Regions from separate parts of the Streptomyces sp. NPDC028722 genome, predicted to be linked through region 1. Evidence: predicted binding sites of a transcription regulator. Region 1 holds the regulator's gene; each other region holds the start of a gene.
What was found. Region 1 encodes HrcA, which represses chaperone genes, less so after heat shock. Its sites were predicted from a motif close to TTNGCACTCNGNNNNNCNGAGTGCNAA; they were not measured.

Region 1 (4,279 bases):
TCGACGGCGCCGGACGAGGGCGCGGCGCCGGCCGGCGCGCTGATGCCGGTGGCCGCGCCGGGGTACTCCGGCTGCGGCATGAACACGTTCACGCCGAACGGCCGGCCCGTCAGTCCCCGCAGCTGCTTGATCTCCTGGTACATGCCGTCGGCGGTCTTGTACCCGGCGGCCAGGAACCCGAGTCCACCGGCCTCGGAGACGGCGGCGACGAGCTGGGGCACGGAGACGCCGCCCGCCATGGGGGCCTGCACGATCGGGTGGGGGAAGAGATCGGTCAGCGCGGAGGACATGACCGCATGGTGTCACGTCCCCCCGAACAAGACCGAATCCGGGCTTCCGCGGCATACCCCGGTGGCATAAGGAGTTTCGGGGGGCCGGCCTCCCCGAAACCCCGGCCCCTCGGCGACCGACTTCGACCACCTCGGGCCACCCGCCTCAGCGGCCGTCGAAAGCGTCCTTCAGCCGGGAGAACAGACCCTGCTGCCCGGGCTGACTGCGCCTGCCCGGGGGACGACCCCCGGACCCCCAGCCACCTTTCGGCCGCCTCCCCCGGACACCCGCCTCAGCGGCCGTTGAAAGCGTCCTTCAGCCGGGAGAACAGACCCTGCTGCCCGGGCTGGAACTGGCCCTGGGGGCGTTCCTCGCCGCGCAGCTTGGCCAGTTCGCGCAGGACGCGTTCCTGCTCGGGGTCGAGCTTGGTCGGGGTCATGACCTCGACGTGGACGATCAGGTCACCCCGGCCGCCGCCGCGCAGATGGGTCACGCCCCGGTCGTGCAGCGGGATCGACTGGCCGGACTGGGTGCCGGGCCGGATGTCGACCTCCTCCATGCCGTCCAGGGTCTCCAGCGGCACCTTCGTGCCGAGCGCCGCCGCCGTCATCGGGACGGTGACCGTGCAGTGCAGGTCGTCACCGCGCCGCTGGAACATCGGATGCGGCAGCTCGTGGATCTCGACGTACAGGTCACCGGCCGGGCCACCGCCGGGACCGACCTCGCCCTCACCGGCGAGCTGGATCCTGGTGCCGTTGTCGACACCGGCCGGGATCTTCACGGTGAGCGTGCGGCGCGAGCGGACGCGGCCGTCGCCGGCGCACTCCGGGCACGGGGTCGGCACCACCGTGCCGAAGCCCTGGCACTGGGGGCAGGGCCGGGAGGTCATGACCTGGCCCAGGAAGGACCGGGTGACCTGCGACACCTCGCCACGGCCGCGGCACATGTCACACGTCTGCGCGGACGTGCCCGGGGCCGCGCCCTCACCGTTGCAGGTGTTGCAGACGACCGCGGTGTCGACCTGGATGTCCTTGGTCGTCCCGAAGGCCGCCTCGTCCAGCTCGATCTCGATGCGGATCATCGCGTCCTGGCCGCGCCGGGTGCGCGAGCGCGGCCCGCGCTGCGACGCCGTACCGAAGAACGCGTCCATGATGTCGGAGAAGTTGCCGAAACCGCCGGCGCCGAAACCGCCCGCGCCGGCCCCGCCCGACTGGGAGAGCGGGTCGCCGCCGAGGTCGTAGACCTGCTTCTTCTGCGGGTCCGACAGCACCTCGTAGGCGGCGTTGATCTCCTTGAACCGCTCCTGGGTCTTCGGATCGGGGTTGACGTCCGGGTGCAGCTCGCGAGCGAGCCGACGGAACGCCTTCTTGATCTCATCCTGCGACGCGTCGCGGCGCACGCCGAGAACGGCGTAGTAGTCCGTGGCCACTTACGACTCCGCCAGGATCTGTCCGACGTACCGTGCCACTGCGCGTACCGCTCCCATCGTTCCCGGGTAGTCCATGCGGGTCGGTCCGACCACGCCGAGCTTGGCGACTGCCTCGCCGCCCGAACCGTAGCCCACCGACACGACGGAGGTGGAGTTGAGTCCTGCATGGGCGTTCTCGTGGCCGATGCGCACGGTCACGCCCGGGTCCTTCGCCTCGCCCAGGAGCTTGAGGAGCACGACCTGCTCCTCCAGGGCCTCCAGGACAGGCCGGATCGTGAGGGGGAAGTCGTGCCCGAAGCGGGTGAGATTGGCGGTACCGCCGATCATCAGCCGCTCCTCGTTCTCCTCGACGAGTGTCTCCAGAAGAGTGGAGAGCACCGTGGAGACCGTACCGCGGTCCTCGTGGTCGAACGCCTCCGGCAGGTCCTCGACCAGTTTCGGCACGTCCGCGAACCGGCGGCCCGCGACCCGGCTGTTCAGCCGCGCCCGCAGATCCGCCAGCGAGGCCTCGCCGAACGGCGCCGGGCAGTCGACCATCCGCTGCTCGACCCGGCCGGTGTCCGTGATCAGCACCAGCATCACCCGCGCGGGAGCCAGCGAGAGCAGCTCCACGTGCCGGACGGTGGACCGGGTCAGCGACGGGTACTGCACGACGGCGACCTGCCGGGTCAGCTGCGCCAGCAGCCGCACCGTGCGCGCCACGACGTCGTCCAGGTCGACGGCGCCCTCCAGGAAGTTCTGGATGGCCCGCCGCTCGGGTCCGGTCATCGGCTTCACACCGGCCAGCTTGTCCACGAACAGCCGGTAGCCCTTGTCGGTGGGGATGCGCCCCGCACTGGTGTGCGGCTGGGCGATGTATCCCTCGTCCTCCAGGGCCGCCATGTCGTTGCGGACGGTCGCCGGGGAGACGCCGAGGTTGTGCCGCTCGGTGAGCGCCTTGGAGCCCACCGGCTCCTCGGTGCCGACATAGTCCTGGACGATCGCGCGCAGCACCTGAAGCCTGCGTTCACTCAGCATCCGCGCGCACCTCCAGCACGTCGTCCCCTCGTCCGTTCGTCCGTCCGGGCCGGCCGCCTGGCACTCCGCCCGTGCGAGTGCCAGCCTTCCCCGGCCAAGTGTACGGCTGTCGGGTACGCACCGGGCAAGGCCGGCCCCGCCGTACCGGCCCGTAGCGCTAGCGTCGCCGGTATGACGGTGACTTGGGAAGACCTGGGCTGGGAACGGTTGGCCCCCGGGGTGGGGCGGTGCCGGCTGCCGGGCTGGGACTGCACGGCGGGCCTGGTCCTCGGCGTGGGCACGGCGCTGGTGGTGGACACGGGATCGAGCCCGGCGGAGGGGGCCCGGCTGCGGTCCCGGGCCGAGGCGCTGGCCGGCGGCCGTGTGACCCATCTCGCTCTCACCCATCCCCACTTCGACCACGTCTTCGGCGCCTCGGCGTTCGCCGGCGCCGAGACGTACGCGGCCGTGGGCACGGACGCGGTCCTGGTCCACGAGCGCGAGGAGCTGCGCCTGGACGCGCTCAGGAACGGCCTGCCGCCCGCCGACACCGACGAGGCGGTGGACGCGCTGGTCCCGCCCGGCCACCCGGTGTCCGGCGAGTGGACGCTCGACCTGGGCGGCGGCCGGCAGGCGCTGCTGGCGAACGTGGGCCCCGGCCACACCGCGCACGACCTCGCCGTGCTCGTCCCCGGTGATCCGGAGGTGGTGTTCTGCGGCGACCTCGTGGAGGAGTCCGGCGAGCCGCAGGCGGGGCCGGACGCGGTCCCCTCGCGCTGGCCGGACGCGCTGGACCGGCTGCTGGCGCTGGGCGGCGAGGACGCGCGGTACGTGCCGGGACACGGAGCGGTGGTGGACGCCGCCTTCGTCCGGCGTCAACGGGACGCGCTGGCCGCCCGATTCGGCGTGAGCTGAGCCGCTGCCCCGACCGGTTCCCGGCGTGTCGTGCGCGCCGCCGTGCGGCTTCTCCTATCGTCATCCGAATGCGCCAGTACTCCGCCGATCTGACCCCGTCGTGGAAGAAGCCGAAGCCCGTGCCGGAGGTGGCGGCCGAGCCGGGCCTGGTGGTCGAGGAGCCCGGCAGCGGGTTCTGCGGGGCGGTGATCCGCTGCGAGGCCGGCACGGTGACCCTGGAGGACCGCTTCGGCAAGCACCGGGTGTTCCCGCTCCAGCCGCGCGGCTTCCTGCTGGAGGGCCGCGCGGTGACGCTCGTACGGCCGCCGTCGGGGCCGGCACGCCCCACGCGCACGGCGTCCGGCTCGGTCGCCGTGCCGGACGCACGCGCGCGCGTGGCCCGCGCCGGCCGGATCTACGTCGAGGGCCGGCACGACGCCGAACTGGTCGAGAAGGTGTGGGGCGACGACCTGCGCGTCGAGGGCGTGGTGGTGGAGTACCTGGGGGGCGTGGACGACCTGCCGGCGATCGTCGCGGAGTTCGCGCCGGGCCCGGACGCCCGGCTGGGCGTGCTCGTGGACCACCTGGTGCCCGGCAGCAAGGAGTGGCGCATCGCACAGTCGGTGACCAGCGAGCACGCGCTCGTCGTCGGTCACCCGTACATCGACGTCTGGGAGGCGGTGAAGCCGT
Region 2 (4,279 bases), on a different contig from region 1:
GGCGAGGGCTGGGGCTTCGTCAACGTCAACCTGCGGCCGTACTACGCGGAGGGCTCCAAGACCCTGGCGTACGAGATCTGCGAGCAGCTCGGCTGGCGGCTGCCCGACCAGATCGTGGTCCCGATCGCCTCCGGCTCCCAGCTCACGAAGATCGACAAGGGTCTCCGGGAGCTGATCGAACTCGGTCTCGTCGAGGACCGGCCGTACCGGATCTTCGGCGCGCAGGCCGAGGGCTGCTCGCCGGTGTCCACCGCCTTCAAGGCCGGGCACGACGTCGTACGGCCGCAGAAGCCGAACACGATCGCCAAGTCGCTCGCCATCGGCAACCCGGCCGACGGCCCGTACGTGCTGGACATCGCGCGCCGCACCGGTGGTGCCGTGGAGGACGTCACCGACCAGCAGGTGGTGGACGCGATCAAGCTGCTCGCGCGGACCGAGGGCATCTTCGCGGAGACCGCCGGCGGTGTCACCGTGGGCGTCACCCGCAAGCTGATCGAGAACGGTGTGCTGGACCCGGCGAAGACCACGGTCGTCCTGAACACCGGTGACGGCCTGAAGACCCTGGACGCGGTGGCCGGGACCGGTCTCACCGCCACCATCCGCCCGACCCTGGACTCCTTCCGAGAGGCTGGCCTCGCATGAGCGTGACCGTTCGCATCCCCACCATCCTGCGCACCTACACCGGCGGTTCGGCCGAGGTCGCCGCCGAGGGCGCGACCCTCGCCGACGTCATCGCCGACCTGGAGAAGAACCACGCCGGGATCGCCGCCCGGGTGCTGGACGACCAGGGCAAGCTGCGCCGGTTCGTGAACGTGTACGTCAACGACGACGACGTCCGCTTCGAGCAGGGCCTCGAGACCGCCACGCCGGACGGTGCGGGAGTGTCGATCATTCCGGCGGTCGCCGGCGGCTGATCCGCCGCATCATTACCTTCGGTAACGCCGGTTACATATCGTTCATGTGATTGCCCCCTCCGTAAGAGAAGCGGAGGGGGCAATTCTGTGTGATTGAGCGCGGTAGAGTTGGGGAACACGGTCGCGGTCCTCGGGTCGGCGGCCCCTCAATTCATGCCGCACGCCCGATAAGAAACAGCCAAAGTGCTGGGGTGTTCCGCGGCATTTGTTCCCTTTGCGGGGCCCGACTTGCCCTGAAGTCGGATGAATTCTCGCCACATTCCGGACCGCCCGCGTCCAGATTTCTCGTCCGATTGACCTGTTGCAGACGGCAGTTGGACAGATACATTCAGCCGCGGTCGACGCGTTCCGGCGCACGCCCCCGGCCAGTGGGGGGTGAGGTCTGACCCGGGTCCGCGAAGTGTGGATCTGTGCAAGGGCCAGTAATAGGGGAGTTAGGCATGGCTCAGGGCACCGTCAAGTGGTTCAACGCGGAGAAGGGGTACGGCTTCATCGCGGTCGACGGTGGTGCGGACGTCTTCGTCCATTACAGCGCCATTCAGATGGACGGCTACCGCACCCTGGAAGAGGGCCAGCGGGTGGAGTTCGAGATCTCGCAGGGCCAGAAGGGCCCGCAGGCCGACATGGTTCGCCTCAGCGCCTGAACGTTTCTCGTTGGCGAAGGGCCCGCACCGGCACAGGGTGCGGGCCCTTCGCCGTGCCCGGATCCGCGCCGGTCCGGGGCGGGGTCCGCGTCCGGTCCGCGCCCGCGCGCGCGTGCCGGCGGGTGTTCGCGGGGGGCTGACGGAGGGCTCTCACCCCCCGAGGCGCTTGCACTCGACCATGCCGAGTGCTAATCATTGGCGTTAGCACTCTGAAGGTGAGAGTGACAACGAAGGACCGGGTCGGTGAGGCCCGCAGGCCAAGTGGGGCAAGGAACCACGCGGCCGGCGAGCCGTCCGTCGCGGGCGCGGGCGCGGTCCGAAGGAATCACCCCCAGTCCTGGAGGGACCACTTCACATGGCCAAGATCATCGCGTTCGACGAGGAGGCGCGGCGCGGCCTCGAGCGCGGCATGAACCAGCTCGCGGACGCCGTGAAGGTGACGCTCGGCCCCAAGGGCCGCAACGTCGTCCTCGAGAAGAAGTGGGGCGCCCCCACGATCACCAACGATGGTGTCTCCATCGCCAAGGAGATCGAGCTCGAGGACCCGTACGAGAAGATCGGCGCCGAGCTGGTCAAGGAAGTCGCCAAGAAGACGGACGACGTCGCCGGTGACGGTACGACCACCGCGACCGTTCTCGCCCAGGCCCTGGTCAAGGAAGGCCTGCGCAACGTCGCCGCCGGCGCCAACCCCATGGCCCTGAAGCGCGGTATCGAGAAGGCCGTCGAGGCCGTCTCCGCCGCCCTGCTGGAGCAGGCGAAGGACGTCGAGACCAAGGAGCAGATCGCCTCCACCGCGTCCATCTCCGCCGCCGACACCCAGATCGGCGAGCTCATCGCCGAGGCCATGGACAAGGTCGGCAAGGAAGGCGTCATCACCGTCGAGGAGAGCAACACCTTCGGTCTGGAGCTCGAGCTCACCGAGGGCATGCGCTTCGACAAGGGCTACATCTCCGCCTACTTCGCGACCGACATGGAGCGCATGGAGTCGGTGCTCGAGGACCCCTACATCCTCATCGCCAACTCCAAGATCTCCTCGGTCAAGGACCTGCTCCCGCTCCTGGAGAAGGTCATGCAGTCGGGCAAGCCGCTGCTGATCATCGCCGAGGACGTCGAGGGCGAGGCCCTGTCGACCCTGGTCGTCAACAAGATCCGCGGCACCTTCAAGTCCGTCGCCGTCAAGGCCCCGGGCTTCGGCGACCGCCGCAAGGCCATGCTCGGCGACATCGCCATCCTCACGGGCGGCGAGGTGATCTCCGAGGAGGTCGGCCTCAAGCTGGAGAACGCGACCCTGGACCTCCTGGGCCGCGCCCGCAAGGTCGTCATCACCAAGGACGAGACCACCATCGTCGACGGTGCGGGCTCCTCCGAGCAGGTCAACGGCCGGGTCAACCAGATCCGCGCCGAGATCGAGAACAGCGACTCGGACTACGACCGCGAGAAGCTCCAGGAGCGCCTGGCGAAGCTCGCCGGCGGTGTCGCGGTCATCAAGGCCGGTGCCGCCACCGAGGTGGAGCTCAAGGAGCGCAAGCACCGCATCGAGGACGCCGTCCGCAACGCCAAGGCGGCCGTCGAGGAGGGCATCGTCGCCGGTGGTGGCGTGGCCCTGCTCCAGGCCTCCCAGGTCTTCGAGAAGCTGGAGCTCGAGGGTGACGAGGCGACCGGCGCCAACGCCGTGCGCATCGCGCTCGAGGCCCCGCTGAAGCAGATCGCCGTGAACGCCGGCCTCGAGGGCGGTGTCGTGGTGGAGAAGGTGCGCAACCTCACCCCGGGCCACGGCCTGAACGCCGCGACCGGTGAGTACGTCGACCTGGTCGCCGAGGGCATCATCGACCCGGCCAAGGTGACGCGTTCCGCGCTCCAGAACGCCGCGTCGATCGCCGCGCTGTTCCTCACCACCGAGGCCGTCATCGCCGACAAGCCGGAGAAGAACGCCGCGCCGGCCGGCGGCGGCATGCCGGGCGGTGACATGGACTTCTGATCGGCCTCCGGCTGATCGCCTGTCCTTCCGACCGAGGGCGGTACCCCCTGCTGAGGCAGGAGGTGCCGCCCTCGGGCGTTTCCCCCCGCGGGCGCGCGGTGTGTGACCGGGGTCACGGAGGCGGCGCGGTGCGGGTGGAATGCGGGGACGCGCGTGCGGAGTTCATTCAGTAGGTGCAACATTGCGTGCGCACATACCGCATGGTCTACCGAGCGAATTCCCGAGGAGCCCCTACGTGACCGCCACGACCCCCGCCTCCCGCACGGCCCGGATCCTGTCCCGGCCGATCGCCCTCAACGGCCTCACCGTCCCCAACCGGATCGTGATGGCGCCGATGACCCGCATGTTCTCCCCGGGCGGCGTCCCCGGCGAGGACGTGCGCGCGTACTACGCCCGCCGCGCTGCCGCCGGTGTCGGCCTCATCGTCACCGAGGGCACGTACGTGGGCCACGCGTCGGCCGGCCAGAGCGACCGCGTCCCGCGCTTCCACGGCGAGGAGCAGCTGGCGGGCTGGGCGAAGGTCGCCGAGGACGTGCACGCGGCCGGCGGCACGATCGTCCCGCAGCTGTGGCACATCGGCACCGTCCGCAACCAGGGTGACGCGCCCTTCCCGGACGCCCCCTCCCACGGCCCCTCCGGCCTGCGCATCAACGGCACCGCGGACGCCACCCCCATGACCCAGGCCGACATCGACGCCGTCATCGGCGCGTTCGCCCGGGCGGCGGCGGACGCCGAGCGCATCG
Region 3 (4,279 bases), on a different contig from region 1:
GCGGGTCGCCGCGGCGGTCAGCGGGTCCCGGTCCACGGCCAGCACGCGGATCCCGGCCCGCGCGAACGCGATGGCGTCACCGCCGATCCCGCAGCACAGGTCGGCGACGGAGGTGACGCCGAGGTCCGCGAACCGCCGCGCCCGGTACGCCGCCACGGCGGCCCGTGTCGACTGCTCGACCCCGTTCGGTGTGAAGAACATCCGCCCGGCGTCCTCGGCCCCGAACTTGGCCGCCGCCCGCTGCCGCAGCCGGGCCTGGCCGAGCGCGGCCGACACCAGCTCGGCGGGGTGGTCGCGGCGCAGCCGGGTGGCGACGGCGAGTTCGTCCGCCGGGGCGGTGTCACGCACCTCGTCGAGGAGGGCGCGGCCTTCGGGGGTGAGGAGCAGAGCGAGGTCGTTCACCGGGTCATTGTGGGCCAGTCGGTGGATGGTGCGCGTCCGGCGGCGGTGTCGGCCGGGAGCGGGGGCCGCGGCCTGGGAGGATCCGACACCATGCGAGTAGTAGTACAAAATGACAAAAGTCAGGCATCGGGCGTGCCGGTGGCCGTCCGCTGCGCAGCCCTCGCCCTGGCCGCCGCCGCCCTCCTCACCGGCTGCGCCGGAGGCACCGAACCGGCCGCCGGACAGGGCGGCCCGGCCCGCGCCTCCGACCCGCGGACCCGCCAGGCCGCCGAACGCGCCCGCCAGGCCGCGGAACACGCCCGGCTGGCCGCCGCCGCCCACCGCTGGGGCCTGGCCGGCACCCCGCTCACGCCCCCGGCCCCGCCCGCCAGGAAGCCCGAGATCACCGCCCGGGACGGCTTCGAGGTGGACGGGCAGGAGGAGGAGCGGCTCCCGCCGGTCTTCACGACCGTCCCCACCCGGCAGAAGGTCGTCTTCCTCACCATCGACGACGGCGCGGAGAAGGACCCCGCGTTCCTGCGCATGATGAGCGAGCTGAAGATCCCGTACACGGCCTTCCTGAGCAACTACCTCGTCAAGGAGGACTACGGCTACTTCCGCAGGATGCAGGCGCAGGGCGTGACCCTCAACAACCACACCCTGACCCACCCCTACCTGCCCGGACTGTCCTACGACGAGCAGCGGCACGAGATCTGCGGCATGCAGGACATCATGAAGAAGCAGTTCGGCAAGGCGCCCACCGTCTTCCGGCCGCCGTACGGCAACTACAACGGCGACACCCTGCGCGCCGCCAAGTCCTGCGGGATCAAATACGCGCCCATCTGGGACGAAGAGGTCTTCGTGGACCACTGGGAGTACCGCGAGTGGGACCGCAGCCTGCACCCCGGCGACATCGTCCTCACCCACTTCCGGGGCCGGGACGACTGGGACGGCACGATGCTGGACGACATGCGCCGCTTCCTGGACAAGGTCACGCGCGAGGGCTACGCCGTGGCCCGCCTGGAGGACTACCTGTGACGCCGCGGGGCCCGGCCGCGGTCCTCGCCGCGGCCCTGCTCCTGACGGGCTGCGCCCCGTCCGTCGACCCCATCGAGCGGCTCGGCAAGAAGGCCGCCGAAGGGGTGCGCCCGCACGGCCCGGCCCCCGACCGCGGCTACCGCCGCTGGGGGCTGAGCGAACCGCTCGCCCGCTCCCCGCTGCACACCGCCCGGCCGCTGTCCGCGCACCCGGGGGCACACACCCTGCCCCCGGTGGCCGACCACGTCCCCACCCGCGACCGGGTCGTCTTCCTCACCTACGACGACGGCGCCGAACAGGACCCCCGCTTCGTCGACATGGTCCGCGAACTGCGGCTGCCGGTCAGCGTGTTCCTCACCGACAGCGTCGCCGGCCCCGGCTACGGCCACTTCGCCCGCCTGCGCGCGCTCGGCGCCGGCATCGAGAACCACACCCTCGACCACCGGGCGTCGGCCGGCACGCCGTACGCCTCCCAGCGGGCCGAGATCTGCGGCCAGCAGCACCGGCTCCGCGCCCGCCTCGGCGTCCGCCCGCGCCTCTTCCGCCCGCCGTACGGCTCGTACGACACCACCACCCGGCGCGCGGCGGCGGACTGCGGCATCACCGCGATCGCCCTGTGGCGCGCCGCCCTGACCCCGGCCGGCCTCGTCTACACCCACGGCCCGCGTCGGCTGCGCCCCGGCGACATCGTCCTGGTGGGCCCGGACGAGTCGACCGGCCTGTCCCTGCGCGAACGCACGACGCGGGTGCTGCGCAAGGTGCAGGAGCGCGGGCTGACCGTCGGCCGTCTCGAGGACTATCTGTAGGTCCGGCACCGGCCGCCAGCGGGTCAACGGCAGGCCCCGGCACCCCCCGAATCGGGGCGACGCGCCGCGCGCACTGGCACTCCGCTTGACCGAGTGCTAATCGCGGTCATAGTCTCGGCCCTGGCACTCGGCAGTCGAGAGTGCCAACAAAGCGACGGGCAGATCCGGCACCCGCGACGACGGATCGACCTGGTCGCCACCTCAGACAGTCAACCCCGAGATCTCCGAAGGGGGAGGTCGGATCGTGACGACCACCAGCTCCAAGGTTGCCATCAAGCCGCTCGAGGACCGCATCGTGGTCCAGCCGCTGGACGCCGAGCAGACCACGGCCTCTGGCCTGGTCATCCCGGACACCGCGAAGGAGAAGCCCCAGGAGGGCGCCGTCCTCGCCGTGGGCCCGGGCCGGTTCGAGAACGGCGAGCGTCTGCCGCTCGACGTCAAGGTCGGTGACGTCGTCCTCTACAGCAAGTACGGCGGCACCGAGGTGAAGTACAACGGCGACGAGTACCTCGTGCTCTCGGCTCGCGACGTCCTCGCGATCATCGAGAAGTAATCACCTCAAGCACTTCGCTGCTCTGAGCTGCGCCCCTGGCCCCCGCGAATCGATAAGAAGCCGGGCGCCCGGGGCGCAGTCTCTTTTCACCCACTGATTTCGGAGAGGGCTCCCGCTGTCATGGCGAAGATCCTGAAGTTCGACGAGGACGCCCGTCGCGCCCTTGAGCGCGGCGTCAACAAGCTTGCCGACACGGTGAAGGTGACGATCGGCCCCCGCGGCCGCAACGTCGTCATCGACAAGAAGTTCGGCGCCCCCACCATCACCAATGACGGTGTCACGATCGCCCGCGAGGTCGAGATCGAGGACCCGTTCGAGAACCTCGGTGCCCAGCTGGTGAAGGAGGTGGCGACCAAGACCAACGACATCGCTGGTGACGGCACCACCACCGCCACCGTGCTCGCCCAGGCGCTGGTACGCGAGGGTCTGAAGAACGTCGCCGCCGGTGCCTCCCCGGCCGCCCTGAAGAAGGGCATCGACGCCGCGGTCAAGGCCGTCTCGGACGAGCTGCTCGCCACGGCCCGCCCCATCGACGAGAAGTCCGACATCGCCGCCGTCGCCGGGCTGTCCGCCCAGGACCAGCAGGTCGGCGAGCTGATCGCCGAGGCGATGGACAAGGTCGGCAAGGACGGTGTCATCACCGTCGAGGAGTCCAACACCTTCGGTCTGGAGCTGGACTTCACCGAGGGCATGGCCTTCGACAAGGGCTACCTGTCGCCGTACTTCGTGACGGACCAGGAGCGCATGGAGGCCGTCCTGGAGGACCCGTACGTCCTCATCCACCAGGGCAAGATCGCCGCCATCGCCGACCTGCTGCCGCTGCTGGAGAAGGTCATCCAGGCCGGTGCCTCCAAGCCGCTGCTGATCATCGCCGAGGACGTCGAGGGCGAGGCCCTGTCGACCCTGGTCGTCAACAAGATCCGCGGCACCTTCAACGCCGTCGCGGTGAAGGCCCCCGGCTTCGGCGACCGCCGCAAGGCCATGCTCCAGGACATCGCCACCCTCACCGGCGGCACCGTCATCTCCGAGGAGGTCGGCCTCAAGCTCGACCAGGTCGGCATCGACGTGCTGGGCTCGGCCCGCCGCATCACCGTCACCAAGGACGACACCACGATCGTCGACGGCGCCGGCAAGACCGAGGACGTGCACGGCCGCGTCGCGCAGATCAAGGCCGAGATCGAGAACACCGACTCCGACTGGGACCGCGAGAAGCTCCAGGAGCGCCTCGCGAAGCTGGCCGGCGGCGTGTGCGTGATCAAGGTCGGCGCCGCCACCGAGGTGGAGCTGAAGGAGAAGAAGCACCGCCTGGAGGACGCCATCTCCGCGACCCGCGCCGCGGTCGAGGAGGGCATCGTCTCCGGTGGCGGTTCCGCCCTGGTGCACGCCTCCAAGGTCCTGGCCGGCAACCTGGACAAGACCGGCGACGAGGCCACCGGTGTCGCCGTGGTCCGCAACGCCGTGGTCGAGCCGCTGCGCTGGATCGGCGAGAACGCCGGCCAGG

Region 2: a site for HrcA is predicted at 1,724-1,750, ahead of groL (chaperonin GroEL). Genes of this name have one in related genera too.
Region 3: a site for HrcA is predicted at 2,299-2,325, ahead of groES (co-chaperone GroES). Genes of this name have one in related genera too.

Annotation. Positions count from the first base shown of each region.
Region 1 covers NZ_JBEZWU010000029.1:46,720-50,998, reverse strand. The annotation lists gene AB0F03_RS31745 (nitronate monooxygenase) at 1-290, opposite strand, end outside; gene dnaJ (molecular chaperone DnaJ) at 563-1,699, opposite strand; gene hrcA (heat-inducible transcriptional repressor HrcA) at 1,700-2,716, opposite strand; gene AB0F03_RS31730 (MBL fold metallo-hydrolase) at 2,888-3,610, shown strand; gene AB0F03_RS31725 (DUF3097 domain-containing protein) at 3,679-4,279, shown strand, end outside.
Region 2 covers NZ_JBEZWU010000003.1:363,197-367,475, reverse strand. The annotation lists gene thrC (threonine synthase) at 1-642, shown strand, start outside; gene AB0F03_RS06940 (MoaD/ThiS family protein) at 639-914, shown strand; gene AB0F03_RS06935 (cold-shock protein) at 1,355-1,558, shown strand; gene groL (chaperonin GroEL) at 1,914-3,536, shown strand; gene AB0F03_RS06925 (NADH:flavin oxidoreductase) at 3,772-4,279, shown strand, end outside.
Region 3 covers NZ_JBEZWU010000009.1:216,833-221,111, forward strand. The annotation lists gene AB0F03_RS17265 (SAM-dependent methyltransferase) at 1-402, opposite strand, end outside; gene AB0F03_RS17270 (polysaccharide deacetylase family protein) at 493-1,419, shown strand; gene AB0F03_RS17275 (polysaccharide deacetylase family protein) at 1,416-2,225, shown strand; gene groES (co-chaperone GroES) at 2,470-2,778, shown strand; gene groL (chaperonin GroEL) at 2,899-4,279, shown strand, end outside.